One region of the Mediterraneibacter sp. 210702-DFI.3.120 genome, then DNA from elsewhere that is predicted to be linked to it. Evidence: a T-box and tRNA genes for the amino acid it is inferred to sense, from the RefSeq annotation. Region 1 holds a T-box; the other regions hold tRNA genes.
What was found. A T-box is a leader RNA that pairs with one kind of tRNA and senses whether it is charged. The one in region 1 lies ahead of leuS (leucine--tRNA ligase), so its partner is inferred to be a tRNA-Leu.
Positions count from the first base shown of each region.

Region 2: it encodes a tRNA-Leu, which carries the amino acid that the T-box ahead of leuS (leucine--tRNA ligase) is inferred to sense. The anticodon was not compared.
Region 3: it encodes a tRNA-Leu, which carries the amino acid that the T-box ahead of leuS (leucine--tRNA ligase) is inferred to sense. The anticodon was not compared.

Region 1 covers NZ_JAJCNG010000014.1:73,385-79,630, forward strand. Annotated here, with positions in the region: gene leuS (leucine--tRNA ligase) at 1-2,064, opposite strand, end outside; T-box leader at 2,120-2,351, opposite strand; gene nrdG (anaerobic ribonucleoside-triphosphate reductase activating protein) at 2,407-2,946, opposite strand; gene LI162_RS09130 (hypothetical protein) at 3,300-4,205, shown strand; gene LI162_RS09135 (BspA family leucine-rich repeat surface protein) at 4,834-5,388, shown strand; gene LI162_RS09140 (MATE family efflux transporter) at 5,600-6,246, shown strand, end outside.
Region 2 covers NZ_JAJCNG010000022.1:499-6,744, reverse strand. Annotated here, with positions in the region: gene coaE (dephospho-CoA kinase) at 1-14, opposite strand, end outside; gene polA (DNA polymerase I) at 16-2,631, opposite strand; gene LI162_RS11545 (HAD family hydrolase) at 2,805-3,434, shown strand; gene LI162_RS11540 (hypothetical protein) at 3,530-3,739, opposite strand; gene LI162_RS11535 (helix-turn-helix domain-containing protein) at 3,970-4,170, shown strand; tRNA gene LI162_RS11530 (tRNA-Leu) at 4,420-4,502, opposite strand; gene LI162_RS11525 (diaminopimelate decarboxylase) at 4,604-5,875, opposite strand; gene LI162_RS11520 (TrmB family transcriptional regulator) at 5,868-6,246, opposite strand, start outside.
Region 3 covers NZ_JAJCNG010000016.1:35,261-41,506, reverse strand. Annotated here, with positions in the region: gene LI162_RS09785 (FKBP-type peptidyl-prolyl cis-trans isomerase) at 37-888, opposite strand; gene LI162_RS09780 (DNA-deoxyinosine glycosylase) at 1,104-1,592, shown strand; gene LI162_RS09775 (FUSC family protein) at 1,657-2,718, opposite strand; tRNA gene LI162_RS09770 (tRNA-Leu) at 2,948-3,032, shown strand; partial or broken gene LI162_RS09765 (VOC family protein) at 3,164-3,283, opposite strand; gene LI162_RS09760 (MBL fold metallo-hydrolase) at 3,280-3,966, opposite strand; partial or broken gene LI162_RS09755 (winged helix-turn-helix transcriptional regulator) at 4,047-4,373, opposite strand; gene LI162_RS09750 (ZIP family metal transporter) at 4,573-5,349, opposite strand; gene LI162_RS09745 (diguanylate cyclase domain-containing protein) at 5,608-6,246, shown strand, end outside.

The sequences.
Region 1 (6,246 bases):
GTACTCCATGAATCCGGAGATAACTGTATTCAGGCTGAAGCTTTCAAGTCTTGTTGTGATGTCATAAACCATTCTGTGACGAAGTTTAATCATCTCTTTTGTAGGCTGAACATCCTTCTCCTTGCTTTCCATAAGGATATTCCAAAGACGTTTCAGGAAACGGTTTACGCCGTCAATTCCACGGTCATCCCACTCTGCATCCAGCTCCGGTGGTCCTACGAAGAGTTCATACATTCTCAGAGAGTCACATCCGTAATCACGTACGAGGTCATCCGGTGATACAACATTTCCTTTGGACTTACTCATCTTAATTCCGTTTTTACCTGTGATCATACCCTGATTGAACAGTTTGTGGAATGGCTCATCAAAGTCGATTGCCCCGATATCGCACAGGAATTTTGTATAGAATCTGGAGTACAGAAGGTGAAGTACAGCATGTTCTACACCACCGATGTACATATCTACCGGAAGCATCTCGTCTGCTTTTTCTCTGGAAACAAGTGCTTCTGAATTGTGGTTATCTACATAACGCAGGAAATACCAGGAGGATCCTGCCCACTGTGGCATTGTGTTAGTCTCTCTCTTGGAATCACTTCCACAAACCGGACACTTGCAGTTTACCCACTCATCGATTGCAGCAAGTGGTGACTCACCTGTTCCTGTTGGCTCGTAGGAATCTACCTCTGGCAGACGAAGTGGAAGTTCTTCTTCCGGTACCGGAACATTTCCACACTTCGGACAGTGAATGATCGGGATTGGCTCTCCCCAGTAACGCTGACGGGAGAATACCCAGTCACGCAGCTTGTAGTTTACTGTTGCGCGTCCGATTCCCATCTCTTCGATCATATGTGGAGCTTCTTTCTTAAGCACAGAAGACTCCATACCGTTCCACTCACCGGAGTTGATCATTGTTCCGACTGCATCTGTATATGCCTCAGTCATATTCTCGATCTCTTCTCCGTCTTTTGCGATAACCTGAATGATCGGAATATTGAATTTTGTTGCGAACTCGAAGTCACGGTCGTCATGTGCAGGTACACACATGATTGCTCCTGTACCGTAGTCAGCCAGTACATAATCAGACAGCCAGATCGGTGTCTTTGCTCCATTCAGTGGGTTGATCGCATAGCTTCCTGTGAAAACTCCTGTCTTCTCTTTGTCCTGCATACGGTCAACATTGGACTTCATAGATGCATCATAAATATATTTCTCTACTGCATCTCTTGTCTCATCTGTTGCGAGAGATGCTGCCAGTTCGTGCTCAGGAGCAAGTACCATAAATGTAGCTCCGTGGAGTGTATCCGGTCTTGTTGTATAAACAGTGATCTTCTCATCTCTTCCTTCTACCGGGAAGTCAACTTCTGCACCGTAAGATTTTCCGATCCAGTCAGCCTGCATCTTCTTAACTTTCTCCGGCCAGTCAAGTTTATCAAGGTCATTCAACAGACGATCTGCATATTTTGTAATACGAAGCATCCACTGACGAAGGTTCTTCTTTGTAACCTCTGCACCACAACGCTCACATTTACCATTCACAACCTCTTCGTTCGCAAGACCTGTCTTACAGGACGGGCACCAGTTGATCGGGAACTCTTTTTCATAAGCAAGACCTTCCTTGAACATCTTAACAAAGATCCACTGTGTCCACTTGTAGAACTCAGGATCTGTTGTATTCACTTCCATATCCCAGTCATACAGTGCTGCGATATCATTGATCTGTCTCTTAATGTTCGTGATGTTCGCCTCTGTTGATTTTGCCGGGTGAACGCCCATCTTGATCGCATAGTTCTCAGCCGGAAGACCGAATGCATCCCATCCCATTGGATGAACGATGTAGTATCCCTGCTGTAATTTATAACGGCTCCATACATCAGAGATTACATATCCTCTCCAATGTCCTACATGAAGACCATTTCCTGATGGATACGGGAACATATCCAGGCAGTAATATTTCGGTTTCTTGTTTCCGTCTTTTCCGTTTCTTGGATTGACCGGTGTCTCTTCCCATTTCTCACGCCATTTTTTCTCAATGGCTTTGTGATTGTAAACAATCTTTGTACCCATGTACTTAATTCCTCTCTTTCATCAATATAAAGAAAAGCCTCTTCTTCTCATATATCCAAGAGACGAAAAGGCTTTAATTCCGTGGTACCACTCTTATTCATCTGACACAAAGTCAAATGCACTCATTCATTCTATAACGGGAACTCCCGCCTCCGGCTAATCAATATAATATCTTTTCACCGAAAGAACTCCGAGGTCAGTTCAAAGTCTGTGCTGCTGTCTCACACCTGCCGACAGCTCTCTGAAAGGCATCTTTTCCTTCTACTACTCCTCATCTGCGTTTTTACAATATACCTATTCATTATAAAAACTATGCGAATATAAGTCAAGGCTTTTTTCCGCTTAAAGTCCTCTTTTTATTGCCGGTTTCCATTCTACAACCTTGTCTTGTTCCAGTGATTTCTTCACATCGATCAAACGCTGATTTTCCGAACCTCTGAACAACAATGTAATATTTTTCTTATCTTCCTCAAATCTTCCATCCACAAGTACGTCCAGCATAGAAAGCATCTCATCCGTATACTCACATCTCGCCCTGCTTTCTTTCTTCAGTTCCTCATCGAACAAATAACCGCTGTAACACCAGATATTCTTCTCCGGATAACGTTCCTTCACTTTTCTTAAAAGCTTCACAAGCACTTCCTGATTCTCCGGTTCGAATGGTTCGCCACCAAGCAATGACAGTCCATCAATATAATTCGGCTTCAACGCTTCCAGAATCTCTTCTTCTGTTTCTTTCGTAAATTTCTTTCCATAATTAAAATCCCATGTCATACTGTTAAAACATCCCTTACAATGATGCCTGCAGCCTGACACGAAAAGGGCAACACGAACACCCTCTCCATTTGCAATATCACATTTTTTGATTTCTCCGTAGTTCACTTTGAATCCTCTTTTCCACTTATTCCAAAATACATTTTGTATCATAGCATTGATTGGAATTTTCTTTCCATTTATCCCTATCATACCATATCTTTTCATCTTTTGCTATCTTAAGTGATGCTGCTTAGAAGTAACAGTTCATTATCGAAAAGCATTGAATATTGTACATAAATATGTTATCCTGTTTCAAAGCATATTTTCTAAAACATCTAAATTCATATAAAAGGTTTCATTACAGGTAGAATACACCTGTCAAATCAGAAAATTCATGCTTTTAAAATCCATTATTTAAAGCAGAGGTTTTCTGATGAAGGGATAACTTCTGTGAAAAATCACATAAGGAGGTCTCTTAGATGAAACAAAAGAGAAAGCAATTGCCGGAAGAACAGCAACCGGCAGATGAAAAGCTGCTTCAGTGGCATCCTGCATTTTATGCAGACTTGCAGATTGAATTCAGAGAAGAAAAAGAAAAATTAAAATTTGAACGGGAGTATCTATTAAGTTCAAAGCCAATGGCAATTGATGTGTTGATCATTAAAAAGAAGGATGCGGAACCTATCCATAAAAATATTGGGAAAATATTCCGTAAGTATAATATCATCGAATATAAATCACCATCCGATTCCCTTTCCGTGGACGATTTCTATAAGGTATATGGATATACAAATTTTTATAAAGCAGATACAGGGAAGGTAAATGAAATTCCGATTCAGGAGCTGACGATCACCTTAGTATCAAAACGATATCCAAGAGAACTGATCCGACATTTGAAAGAAGTACGCCACTACACTATTGATAATCCGGAAGAAGGGATTTATTATGTAATTGGAGATATCTTACCGATTCAGATTCTTGTAACAAATCGATTATCGCCGGAGAAAAATCTTTGGTTATATAGTTTGACAGATACACTGGAAGACATGTCTGTTACCAGACAGCTTTTAGAGGATTATAAAAAGAACAAAGAGAATCAGCTGTATCAGGCTGTTATGGAGATCATAGTAAAAGCAAACGAGAATCGGCTAAAGGAGGGGAAACGAGATATGTGTAATGCGTTATTAGAATTAATGAAAGATGAATTAGATGAAAAAAGAGAAGAAGGGATAAAAGAGGGCATAAAAGAAGGGGAATCTCTTGGAGAAAACAGGATCAATCAACTGATTTTGAAATTGTCCGAACTTAACAGAACTGATGAGATTCTCAAAGCAGCTGCAGACCGAGAATATCAGAAAAAATTATTGAAGGAGTTTGGGCTTTAAAAAAGTCCAAACTCTAGGGATGGCACTCATTGACTTGCTGAAACTTTACATCCGTATCATCATATTATGTTTGTTTAAAAAGAGCCTGACGATTAGTCGTCAAGCTCCATTTTTACATAACTTAAAAATCGTGAACTATATCAATTTTGCTACAAAAGTCAGCACCCACAAGGGTTTACGTATAAAGTTCACTATTTTTTTAATTAGACTTTATTGCAAAATAAACTTTATGATTCCACTTCATAATGTTTATTTTTCACCTACTACAATAAAGAGAATATTATGTTCATTCTCTTTGCAAAAAAATGTAATCTTTTCAGAAATATCAAATCCTACAACATACTCTTTTTCTTGTTCGATTATCTTCCATATTAATATAAGGAATATAATGCGAAAGTTAGGATAGATACAATGATCAGAGATAGAACAAAATAATTAGATTGGAAATGGTAGCAAGTTGATAGTTGAAAGGAGAATTTATTTATGAAATCAATGTTGGAAGAATACGGCAAGATCGTTGTTGTTTCTATTGTGATCGCGATCATGATCGGGGCAGCTGCGTTACTTCGGGGGGCAAATTGAACTGCCGTTCCAGAAGATTACCAAATTAGGAAGTGATGAAGTATATGTGGCAACAACAGGACGTCCAAAACCACCAACAACAGTAGATCTGTATGTTTGGATTTATATTAATAAAAATAATGAACTTGTAATATCTAAGAATAAAATAACAGCACCAACTGATGCACTTTTAAAAGAAAAATCAATAAATGTTCGTAGTAATGGATTAGCAAGAGATGGTTCATTTGATTCAAAATTAGTAAAGAGTGTCAAATTTGCAGAAAAAATAAGACCTATATCGTGTAGAAATTGGTTTTATGGTTTTACAAATTTAGTAGAAGTGAAAAATATTGAAAATCTGTATACAGATAAATGTGAAGATATGTACTTTATGTTTTATAACTGTTCTTCATTGAAAGAAATAAATCTAAAATATTTTGAAACAAGTAATGTTACAGATATGAGATGTATGTTTAGTAATTGTTCTAGTTTGAAATACTTAGATTTAAGTTCTTTTGATATCAGCAAGTCAAAAGATTGTAATTACATGATGGATACAGGCACTTCAACAACTATAAAGGCAAATCCAGATTCTATTATATATCTGTATTTTAAAAAATAGCAATCAAAAACCCCTCTCAGGCGCTATGCATAATAATTTCAACAACATGCTGCTTATAGCAGGTATTGATAAATTTATATCATTCTGATGAAATATTATATTTTATTTTTCACGTTAATGATGTAAAATTATCAATGTAAATATCAGGGCATATTCGAATAATCATTTCTAAACTTTTTCAAATATGCTCTGGAAAGGAACTTTTATACTAATGAAAACCAAGATTCAGGATATGACCTCCGGTTCACCGGGACGGTTGATCATTCTTTTTGCAATTCCCCTGATGCTGGGAAATATCTGTCAGCAGCTTTATACAATGGTGGATACCATGGTTGTTGGCCAGGTTGCAGGTGTGGAGGCTCTTGCCGCACTGGGTGCTGTTGACTTTCTGATGTGGGTTGTCACAGGAATATCCACAGGACTCACTCAGGGATTTTCTATTCAACTCTCCCAGTATTATGGGGCAAAGGATTTCGAAAATCTGCGTAAATCTCTGGCTCACAGTTACCGGCTGACCGCATTCATCGCAGCCGGAGTATTGATTCTCAGCCAGTCATTTGCTTCGCTGGTATTAACAGGGCTGCATACACCTTCCAATATTATCGGAATGTCTCTGTTATATCTGCGCATCATTTTCTGTGGAATCCCCGCCACAGCAGCCTATAATATGTTTGCCTCTGCTCTAAGGGCTATGGGAAACAGTAAAACACCGCTGACCGCAATGATCATCGCATCTGTGCTGAATGTCTCACTGGACATCCTTTTTGTGGCAGGCTTCGGATGGGGTGTGGCAGGAGCAGCAATCGCAACTGTGATTGCACAGAGCTTCTCCGCTGTTTACTGTTTCCTGATTTTACG
Region 2 (6,246 bases), on a different contig from region 1:
CCAATTACTTTCATCTTATTTTGCCTCATACCAGTTCTTCCCTGTATGCATATCTGCACTAAGCGGAACTAACAATTCTGCTGCGTGTTCCATCTTATCCTGAAGGATCTGCTGTACTTCTTCTAATTCTGTTTCATCTGCTTCGATCAAAAGTTCATCATGCACCTGAAGGATCATCCGTGATTTCAGATTTCTCTTCTTCAATTCTTCATTTACATGAATCATTGCTATTTTAATAATATCTGCAGCAGTTCCCTGGATCGGTGCATTCATTGCCACACGCTCCCCAAAACTTCTCTGCATAAAATTGCTGGATTTTAATTCCGGCATCGGTCTTCTTCTTCCATATAAAGTCTCTGCATATCCTTTTTCTTTCGCATCGCTCACACATTTATCAAGAAATGTCTTAATTCCCGGGTAGGATTCAAAATAATGCTCGATATACTGTGCCGCCTCTTTTCTCGAAATACTCAGATCCTGGCTCAGTCCAAAAGAACTGATTCCATACACAATGCCGAAATTAACTGCTTTTGCATTTCTTCTCTGCAGATCTGTCACTTCATCAAATGGTACATGGAATACCTGGGAAGCTGTCATTCGGTGAATATCTCTCGCTTCACGATATGCCTGGATCAGCTGTTCATCACCGGAACAATGCGCTAGAATACGAAGCTCGATCTGAGAATAATCCGCATCCACAAAGACACAGCCTTCTTTTGGTACAAATACTTTACGGATCAGACGTCCAAGCTCCATACGAACCGGTATATTCTGCAGATTCGGTTCTGTACTGCTGATACGTCCGGTTGCTGTGATCGTCTGATTGAATTTACTGTGGATTCTTCCATCCATTCCTATATAATTCGCAAGTCCGTCTGCATATGTTGACTTCAGTTTTGCAAGCTGACGATACTCCAGAATCTTTGCTACGATAGGATATTCCGGTGCAAGTTTATCTAACACATCCGCTGCTGTAGAATACCCGGTCTTTGTCTTCTTTGCATGAGGCATTTCCAGTTTTTCAAAAAGAATCACACCAAGCTGTTTTGGAGAATTGATATTAAACTCTTCCCCTGCCATTTCATAAATCTCTTTTTCCAGCTCAACGATTCTTGCTCCAAGCTCTTCTCCGTAACGCTTCAGCTCTTCACCTTCAACCTTAACACCGGCCTGTTCCATATCATACAATGTAAATACTAATGGCATTTCAATTTCATTAAACAAACGGAACATTCCATTCTCTTCCAGTTTCTTCTCAAGAACCGGGACACAGGCATAAGCTGTATATGCCTCATAGCATGATTTTGTACCCTCATCAAGTTTTTCATCAATTAAAAGATTCAAATGTTCTCTTGCCACATCTTCTGCATTGTAATCATTTTTCAGAGGATTCAGAAGATATGCTGCTACGATTGCATCAAACCCGTTCTCACTTGTAAGTTCCGGCAGCCATTCCAGATATTCTTTCAATCCACACATTGAAAAACGTTTCACACTTTTTGCAAGGTGAGACAACTTTCCTGTCAGATATTCAAAATCAGCATCCATATCACAAGGAATCGTAACAATCTTTTCTGCTTCATAGCAAAGAGAAACCCTTCCGTATCCTGAAGCATGTGCAAACAATGGGAGAACATTTCCAGCATCTTTGGAAAATGCCACACCAACGGTCTCTGCTTTCTCCGCCTCTTTAAAGACTTTCTCTATTTCTTCTTTTCCTGTTACCTCACGAAAATATTTTTCCACATCATTCACTGACGCTTCTACATCAAATCTTCCAAGCAGATTTTTAAACTCCAGTCTTTGGAATAATTCATGAGCTTCTTTTGTATAAGGATTCTCATGTCTGGCATTTTCAAGTTCAAAGGTAATATCTGCGTCCAGTTTAATCGTCGCAAGTGTCTTACTAAGCTGTGCCTGCTCCCAGAATTCTTTCAGATTCTTGCTTGCTCTTGGCGGTTTCAGCTCATCAACATGCTCGTATGCATTTTCAATCGTCTGGTACTGCTGAATGATCTTTGTCGCTGTCTTTTCGCCAACTCCCGGAACACCAGGAATATTATCAGCAGTATCACCCATCAAAGCCTTTACATCAATAAATTCCTTCGGTGTTACTCCATAGCGTTCCTGCACATCTGCCGCATAATAATCTTCTACTTCCGTCTTCCCCTGCTTCGTCTTTGGAATGCGGATCTTAATATGCTCTGTCGCAAGCTGAAGCGTATCACGGTCTCCGGAAATGATGGAAACATCCATTCCTTTCTCCTCACAACGATGAGACAAGGTTCCCAAAAGATCATCCGCCTCAAGTCCGGCCTTTTCAATCACTTCTATATGCATCGCACGCAGAACGTCCTTGATCACAGGCACCTGCTGACGTAGTTCCTCTGCCATCGGCTTTCTCGTGCCCTTATAATCTGCAAACATCTCATGGCGAAATGTCGGCGCATGCACATCAAATGTAACCGTCAGATATTCCGGCTTCTCTTCATCTAATATCTTAAACATAATATTCAGGAATCCATAAACTGCGTTCGTATGCAGTCCTTCCGAATTCGTCAGATCCGGAACTCCATAAAACGCCCGGTTCAATATACTGTGTCCATCGATCAGTACAATTTTATCTCTCATCAGATTCTCTCCTATTATCTCTTGCTTTTTGTTGCATTTAATTTTAACCATTATTAAAGTATACACTAATCAACTTCTTTTTTAAAGGTTCATTTTATGGTATCATAATTTAGAGTTTTTAACTCCAATATCTTGTAAACAATATTTTCAAAAATACTATCAGGAGAATTATTATGGATGGAATTATATTTGATGTAGATGGAACACTTTGGGATTCTGTTGAAGTTGTAGCCGAATCCTGGAATCTTGCAATAAAAGAGAACTCTGATCTTGAGCCAAACTTAAACCGTGAAATTCTTCAGGGACTGTTTGGAAAGACAATGGACGAAATTGCTGCCGGAGTTTTTCCCGATCTCGACCCGGACTCTCGAAGAAAACTGATGGATATCTGTTTTGATTATGAAAACCGCTATCTTGAAACACATCCCGGTGTTTACTACGAAGGCGTTATGGACACACTCAAGGAGCTGGCTCTGGAATATCCTCTTTTTATTGTAAGCAATTGCCAGTGCGGATATATTGAAGTTATGATGAAAGGCGCAGGCATGGAACCATATATCAAAGATTTCCTTTGTTTTGGCCAGACGCAGACTTCCAAAGACCAGACGATTCTGAAATTAATGGAGAAAAATAACCTGACATCCCCTGTCTATGTCGGAGATACCCAGGGCGATGCTGATTCCTGCAAAAAAGCCGGTATTCCTTTTATCTTTGCTGAATATGGACTTGGAGATGTTAAGGAAGATTATCCGACGATACATTCGTTTTCAGAATTAAAAAACATTTTAAGAAAGCTTGATTAACATCTCTGTTTATTTAAAACAAACTGACAAACCACACGAAACATTTTCTGTCCATTAAGAATTTCATTCTGTTTCTGTTGTGATCTGTCAGTTTTTTATTGCTCACGACTTTTTTCATAATCCCGGATCTTACGCATCAATCCACGATAAATCTTATCCTGAAGCAGTTCCCGATGTTCATACGATACTGGATATTCATTCATAAAATCGGGATGTTCTTTTATATAGCAATCCCTTTCTTCTTTCGTCGCATTCAACAGATATTTTTCATAATAATCCATATCATCTATTTTTTCTTTATTCATCACTTTCTCCCATTCCCCTTAGTTCTTATGCTGTCTCATTTCTCGCACATTTCTTCATGTTTTTATCAATTATAGTCGTAGTACGACTATAATTCAATAGTCGTGTCAGGACTTTTATATAATAATCCAAAAATACAAAAGATATCAGATTATTGTTCACTGGATACTGTGAACAATAGCTTGTTTCCGGTTAAGTTCGCACACCGGCTTTAAGGTACGAGGATGGGATTATGAAATTCGAAAACATACGAAATTTGCGAGAAGATAATGATAAAACGCAGAAAGAAGTTGCTGCATACCTCAACATCAAACAGACTACATATTCTAAATATGAACTTGGAAAAATCAACGTTCCTATTGATGTCTTCATCAAACTTGCTGATTATTATACAGTCTCAATTGATTATCTCGTTGGTCGTGGAAAAAAGTGAAATTACAAAGAACAAAGAATGTGCATTGCACATTCTTGCGCCTGCGGCGTTGCTAAGCGCCAGTGGCGCTTGTTTAGCAAGGACCGAAGTGGAAACGTAGACCGCTTGCGACATCTACATTGTACGCCGCAGTGCGCATCCTTAGCGGAGCGTTTTTTATATATTAGGAAAGCACTTTCCTAATATATAAAAAATCTCTGGATATCTTGCAAACATTGAATTTGTAAGATATTCAGAGATTAAGTTCGATGCCGCTGGCCGGACTCGAACCGGCACGGCTACTAACCGCTTGATTTTGAGTCAAGTGCGTCTGCCAATTCCGCCACAGCGGCTTATTCTGTCGGACAAGAAAACCTTCTTGTCCGAATCAGCTTTTTTATGTTACCATATCCGGTCACATTTTTCAACTATTTTTTATGATTTTATTTGTTTTTTATTTGCAAAGTTTCTTTCCAACCTCAAAACAATCAAATGTTGCAAAATAGTCTTTCGGTGTCTCTGCACGGCGAATCATCTGTACACTTCCATCTTCTTTCAGGAGCAGCTCTGCTGATTTTAATTTACCATTATAGTTATATCCCATAGAGAAACCATGTGCACCCGTATCATGGATTACAAGGTAATCTCCCATATCAACTTCCGGAAGCATTCTGTCAATTGCAAACTTATCATTATTTTCACACAGAGAACCTGTTACATCATATTTGTGATCGCACGGTGCATCTTCTTTTCCAAGAACAGTAATATGATGATATGCTCCATACATTGCCGGGCGCATCAGGTTAACAGCACACGCATCTACTCCGATGTAGTTCTTATAAGTATTCTTCTCATGGATTGCTTTTGTCACAAGGCAGCCATAAGGTCCCATCATAAAGCGGCCAAGCTCTGTGTAGATTGCAACATCTCCCATTCCTGCCGGAACAAGTACTTCTTCATAAACCTTGCGGACACCTTCTCCGATCACACGGATATCATTCGGCTCCTGATCAGGTGTGTAAGGAATTCCAATACCACCAGAAAGATTAATAAACTTAATATGTACTCCTGTTTCTTTCTGAAGACGTACTGCCTGTTCAAAAAGAACTTTTGCAAGCATTGGATAATAATCATTTGTCACTGTATTGCTGGCAAGGAATGCATGAATACCAAATTCTTTTGCACCTTTTGCCTTCAGTGTCTTAAATGCTTCTGTGATCTGCTCTGTTGTCATTCCATACTTTGAATCTCCCGGATTATCCATAATATCATTACTGATCTTGAATATTCCGCCCGGATTGTAACGGCAGCTGATTGTCTCCGGAATATGTCCGATTGTCTTCTCAAGGAAGTCAATATGTGTAATATCATCCAGATTGATGATTGCTCCAAGTTTATCAGCAAGTTTAAAATCTTCCTCTGGTGTATCATTAGAGGAAAACATAATATCATGACCATCAATTCCAACTGCATCTGACATAAGCAGTTCTGTATAAGAGGAGCAGTCACAACCGCATCCATACTCTTTCAAGATCTGTAAAAGGAACGGATTCGGAGTTGCCTTTACAGCAAAATACTCTTTATATCCCGGATTCCATGCAAATGCTTCCTTTAATGCTTTTGCATTCTCGCGGATTCCTTTCTCATCATAAAGATGGAACGGAGTCGGATATGTTTTTACAATCTCTTCAACCTGTTCTTTTGTCACAAATGGTTTCTTACTCATTTTCATTTTCTCCTTCGCGTATTTTGATTAATTCTATCTCATTCGCAAGTGCTGTTTTAAACAGCGTAACGAAATTTCTCTGTCCGGAATAAACACAAGTGTTTCTGCTCTCCTGTCCATATTCACCCGAAAGTACATATTTAGAATCTGTGATCAGACCAATCTGATTTCCTTTTTCTTTCGTCACATAAATGATCGCCCCTGAAAGTTCAAATGGATGATCTGTCACAAGAACTACCTTTTTTCCTTTTTCTGTCAGTTCCTTTAACTGTCCTTTCAACTGTTCCAGACAGACACCGGAACAGGAACAATACACTCTTTCTTCCACATTAGCCAGAAGATTATGGATCTTATCTGAAATATGTTCCTGA
Region 3 (6,246 bases), on a different contig from region 1:
TTCTTAGTAGAATCTCTAATTACTTCTATTCACCTTTTATTCTACTGATACAAGCTCAATCTTGAAGTTCAGTTCTTTTCCTGCCATCTCATGGTTTGCATCGAAAGTGATTGTTGTCTCTTCCTTAGCTGTTACCTTTACCGGAAATGGCTGTCCATACTGATTGGACAGGTAAACCTGCTGTCCCACTTCAAGGTCTTCCGCTCCCGGAAGCTCTGCAATCTCTACCGTAAAGATAGCTTCCGGATTCGGCATTCCATAAGCTTCTTCCGGCATCAGATGGATGTCCACTACCTGACCAACTTCCATATCAGCTACTGCTGCATCAAATCCTTTGATCATCTGTCCTGCACCACATACGAACTCAAGCGGCTCTCCACGATCATAAGAAGAATCAAACTGAGTTCCGTCATTGAATGTTCCTTTGTAATGTGTACGGCATTTCTTTCCAACATTCTTTCCTTCCATTGTAGTGTGTGATCCGCATCCGCCACCGCAGCTGCTTCCACAAGAATGTCCCTCTTCATGATCTCCACAGGAATGTCCTTCCTCATGATGATGATGATCACATGTAGCTCCTCTGGATACAAGCTCACCTTTCAGGTATGCCTCTACTGCCTGATCTGCATCTCCCTGTGCTCCTGAACATAATTCAACACCAGCCTCTGCAAGTGCAGTCTGTGCACCTCCGCCGATTCCTCCACAGATCAGAACATCTACATTCTGTCCTGCAAGCAGTCCTGCCAGTGCTCCGTGTCCTTCCCCATTAGAACCGATCACTTCACTGGAAACCACCTTATTATCTTCCACTTCGTACACTTTGAAAGTCTCTGTCTTTCCAAAATGCTGGAAAATATTTCCGTTGTCATAAGTTACTGCAATTTTCATTGTAAAATCCTCCGTTTCAAAATTCCCTGTCAGACTAGTATAATCCATTACGCAGGTAAAAGCAACCTTTGTGTAAATGCGACGTTGCGCTTTGTAGCAGTTACTGTTCACACGGTGTGCGACCAGCAACGCAAACAGTATCATTGACACAATCTCCTCAAGACACTATACTTGTTATAAAACTTACTCCAAACCATCAGAAAGTGAGTACAACCATGGAATATGAACACATTACCCATTCCTTTGAACCAATATATAATGAAGACTCCGAGATTCTGATTCTTGGAACTCTTCCTTCTGTAAAATCACGGGAAAATAATTTCTACTACGGACATAAACAAAATCGATTCTGGAAATTGTTGGCAAAACTTTGTGAGGAGGAAACTCCGCAGACAGTTGAAGAGAAAACGGCCATGTTGCTCCGCCACCATATCGCCATCTGGGATGTTATTCAAAGCTGTGATATCAAAGGATCCAGTGACAGCAGTATCAAGAATGTGACACCAACTGATTTGAAACAAATCTTAGATCATTGTCAGATTCGACAAATCTATGCAAACGGAAATAAAGCCGGAGCTCTTTATAAGAAATATCAGCAGCCGCTGACCGAAAGAGACATCCTTGTGCTTCCTTCCACCAGCCCGGCCAATGCCGCCTGGTCACTGGATCGTTTGTACGAAAAATGGAGTGAGATACTGAGGTAAATTATATTGCCTCAGTTCTCACTCCATTTTCATTCGAATAAATTACTATTTCAAACAACTTAGATTATTCACTAACCTGTTCTCTTCTCTGCTCAAACACTGCTGCCAGTCTCGGCAGAATCTTATTGCATGCCATCGTGTATGCCGCGCCAAATACATTTGCCCCAATACGAAGCGCTACCGCATACGGCATTCCGAACAAACCGGACGCGATCGACAATGCACCAAATGTATTAAATGCTGTCTGCCATGCATACCCTGCAGAATATCCGACTCCAATTCCTCCGATCATTCCGATGTATGGATACATTGACTCCGGAAGCACCAAATACAGGATAACAAATAACAGACATCCTACTATATTAAATGCAGCTCTCTTTCCTGCTCGTTCTTTACAGTCATCCGGGAATGGAAGACAAACAGACATACTTGCGATCCCCGCCCACATTGCTCTCGGAAGTCCAAGCAATGACATAAATAACATTGCACTGGAAACAACTAATGAAAGACGAATGTACCATCTGTTTCTTGCGGAGTTAATATTGAACTCACGAAACAAATCAAGAAATGATCTTCTATACGGTCTGTTCTTCTGATTCTTATAGAAGATTGCCATACACAATACCATTCCAACCAAAAGGCCAGCCACGCGATACAAGTACTCCTGTCCAGTCACATCATATCCTTGAAGAAGAAGATATCCAAGAACAAATGTAGAATGATTGTACATGATCACATTGTGACATCCCAGAATCATAAGAAGCAAAATACATACTATATTAATAAAGAATGCTGGAACCGGTGACACCATATTCGAAAGCTTCGGTCCTGCAATCAATATTCCAAAGATTCCGACGATGGAGGCCAATCCGTGCGTTGTACGAATCCCAAAATCTGCCTGCCGAAGAACAAGCACCGCAAGAAGCACTGTAACGCCTACTACACTGTTGTTATTCCCTGTGAAATGACTGTATAAAGAAACTACCGCCACACAAAATGCCATTACAAGATAGACTTTAAAATTATAAATAAGAATGTGGCGATACCTTTCCTTCTTGTCTTCTGTCGCTTTGATCAGCTGCTTAGATGCAACTGAACTGAGCTGTAATTCCTGATAAAATGTCATATATCTCTTCCTCCCACTGTTATTTTTTCTTCAAAAGATCGTAACTGTTCAGAGCCAACCTCTGAACAGTTGCAAAATATCAACGAGAAACTATAATACAAATCCATCTCGGAGTCAATAAAAACTTTATTAAAGTTTTCTGATAAATTTAAATTATTCGAACAATATATAGAATTTAATTTTTAGACTTTACAAAACGCAGGCTCTATGATAAGATAGTTTGTGTCGAGCGGAAGTGGCGGAATGGCAGACGCGCTAGATTCAGGTTCTAGTGGGAGTTTTATCCTGTGGGAGTTCAAGTCTCCTCTTCCGCATTGATAGAATGTGAGAGAAATCCTTGATTCAAGGATTTCTCTTATTTTTTTGTTATCTGAAATTAGCACATTTTTCGTTTTCTCAACTAGCTTTATGGCAGAATCTCAAGCCAGTATCCATCTGGATCTTTGATAAAATCATCCGTAGTCTTTCTTCTCACTTCGTGCAGATCAAGGGCCTCGTTGTAAAATTTAATAGATCGCTCCAGGTCTGATACATTGTAGTTCTCGTGAATCATCTTAAACTTCATAATTCTTCTCCTTTTGTACATTCTGTGTCTTTAATACGTGACTTATATTGCGGATATTCAGTAATAAACCGCTTAATTACATTGGCATCATTCCAGTAATGCATTGGAAAAATGACATTGCAATCTACATTTTTAAGGAAATACAGAATTCCGTCGGCATAGTGATCTCCCTGCCTCGGATCTAAAGGAACAAATGCAGCATCAAAATGCATACCCTTAATTTTCCTGATTTCTGCACGATATGCTGAAGTAAGTCTCTGGTTGTCAGCTTTCGGTTCACCATCCCAATACCAGTCATTTAAGTCGCCGGCATGATAAATGGTACCTTCCTTTGTTTTGACAATAAATGCTACACCACTATCGTTAGACAGCAATGTATCAACTTTGGTATCATTATCCAGATTATAAGTCTGATCATGATAAACATATGTAATCTTCATATCTGTCAAATGATTTCTTTTTCGTATATCATTCGCCAGGACTGCCTGATAAGTCATCCCCATATCATCAAGAATCTCAAAAATTTGAGGGTTAAAATGATCCTTATGGAAGTGACTACAAAAAACGATTACTTCTTTTTCCTTATCAAGGTGCGGTAATTCACCCTTATAATAATCAAAAATATAGTAGCAATCTTTGGTTTCAAGTAAAAATCCACTGTGGTTAATGTAAGTAATTTTCATAATATCTCCTGTATAAATTAATATTGGAAACTTCATAAAAAAATTCTGATTTCTATGTTGTTTAAATTCCTAATAAAGAATCAATCTATGATTGATTTATAATAATTCCCAAAATCGGCCAGTGCATCTATAATTGGCAGCATTTCTTTTCCAAGTTCCGTTAATCCATATTCTACTTTTGGCGGAATCTCCTGATAATCGTGCCGATAAACAAGCCCGTCATCAATCATTTGCCTGAGACTATCTGTCAGTACCTTCTGTGAAATGCCTTCAATATCTCTCTGCAGTTCATTAAAACGCCAGGGACGTTCTTTTAAATTACGTATGATCAAAAGTTCTCATTTTCCACCTATAAGGGACACGGCCGTTGCTACCGGACAAACAGGAAGTTCATCTTTTGTCTTCATTTCACATTCACCTCCAATTTTATAATAACACATACATTTTAAATAGTGATCTCACTGTGTGCGACTTTTTATAGTCTTGGTTACGTGCGTTGAAAGCATGATTCCAAGACGCAAAAATAACCGCCCGGTAGCACCTTTCTATTTATTAGACTAGCATTTCTTTTTTTCTTATGTCAAATAAATCTTTTAAGATTCTCTATCACCCCAACGCCACATCCAGAACCATCATCAAACTGAACCCAACCGCAAAGAAAACTGTACCGATATTAGAGTGCTCCCCTTGCGACATTTCCGGAATCAGTTCTTCAACCACAACATAAAGCATTGCTCCTGCTGCAAAGCTCAGTAAATATGGTAATGCCGGGATTATCAGCTGCGCAGCAATGATTGTAAGTACTGCTCCAACTGGTTCAACCACACCTGAAAGCACACCTCCTAGAAATGCCTTCCCCTTACTTTCTCCTTCGGCTCTAAGCGGCAGAGATATAATTGCTCCTTCTGGGAAATTCTGAATTGCAATTCCAAGTGATAAAGCAAGCGCACTCGCTGCTGTAATCTTTGTATTTCCTGCAAGAAGACCTGCATACATTACACCAACTGCCATCCCCTCAGGAATATTATGCAGTGTAACCGCCAGTACCATCATCGTTGTACGCCCAAGCTTACTTTTAGGTCCTTCTGACTGTTCACTTCCTACATGAAGGTGTGGAATCAAATGATCCAGCGCAAGCAAAAACAACACGCCAATCCAAAAACCGACTACCGCCGGAAAAAATGATAAAGCTCCCATATTTTCGGATTGTTCAATAGCCGGAATCAAAAGACTCCAGATGGATGCCGCAACCATTACCCCTGCTGCAAATCCTGCAAGTGCACGCTGCACCTGTTTTCTAAGTGTTTTTTTCATAAAAAGCACGCATGCTGCACCGAGCGTTGTTCCAATGAACGGAATCAGTATCCCAAGAAAAATTTCCATTTACGCATCTCCTTTCTTGGTTAGTTTTAACTAACCACTCATTTTCTAAAAATCCGTGTAAAACCGAAACTGTAATTCCACACGGATTATTTTTTCTCTAGTTCAGTATATCACTTAAGGAATTGTGTAGCAAGAAGCAACTTTTCTGCCTGATCACTTCCCCATCCAATTTTCCTGTTTTTTTCACAGTTTTCACTCAATCTTTCGATTTCTGTGCTATAATATGGCATTGCGAAAATATACGATGCTTAAACAGAGGTGAATTACTTGAAGAAGAAAACGCTTGTGCCTCTTATCGTTTTTCTACTGGGCATGTGCCTTGTTGGTTTGATTGTATACAAAACAGATGCCATTGAAAAAGAACAGAAACGCACGACCGCACAATTAAATGCAACAACTTACGGTGAACGTATAAAGAATGAGATTACTAATGGGATTGAGATCACTGATACGTTACAACAAATCTTGATCAGTGAAAATGGAGAGATCAATTATTTTGATACCATTTCCAAAAATATTATGTCCGACTCTATAGAAAGTATACAGCTCGCCCCAAATGGTGTTGTGACAGATATTTATCCTGCTGAAGGAAATGAAGCGGGCAAGATTGATCTGCTCCATGATAAAGATCGTGGAGAAATTTCCTGTTATGCGAGGAATAACCATACTTTGATCACACAAGGTCCCTTTGAATTAAAGCAAGGAGGCTATGGAATTGCAGTTCGCAATCCGGTCTACTTAAAGGATGAAAATGGACAGGAATATTTCTGGGGATTTACGATTGTTATTTTGCGTGTTCCTGATATTTTTTCAGACTCAATCAACGCACTTTCGGATTTTGGTTATAAATATAAGCTTTCGAAAACATCCTCTCCCTGGAATGACACATATGAAGTT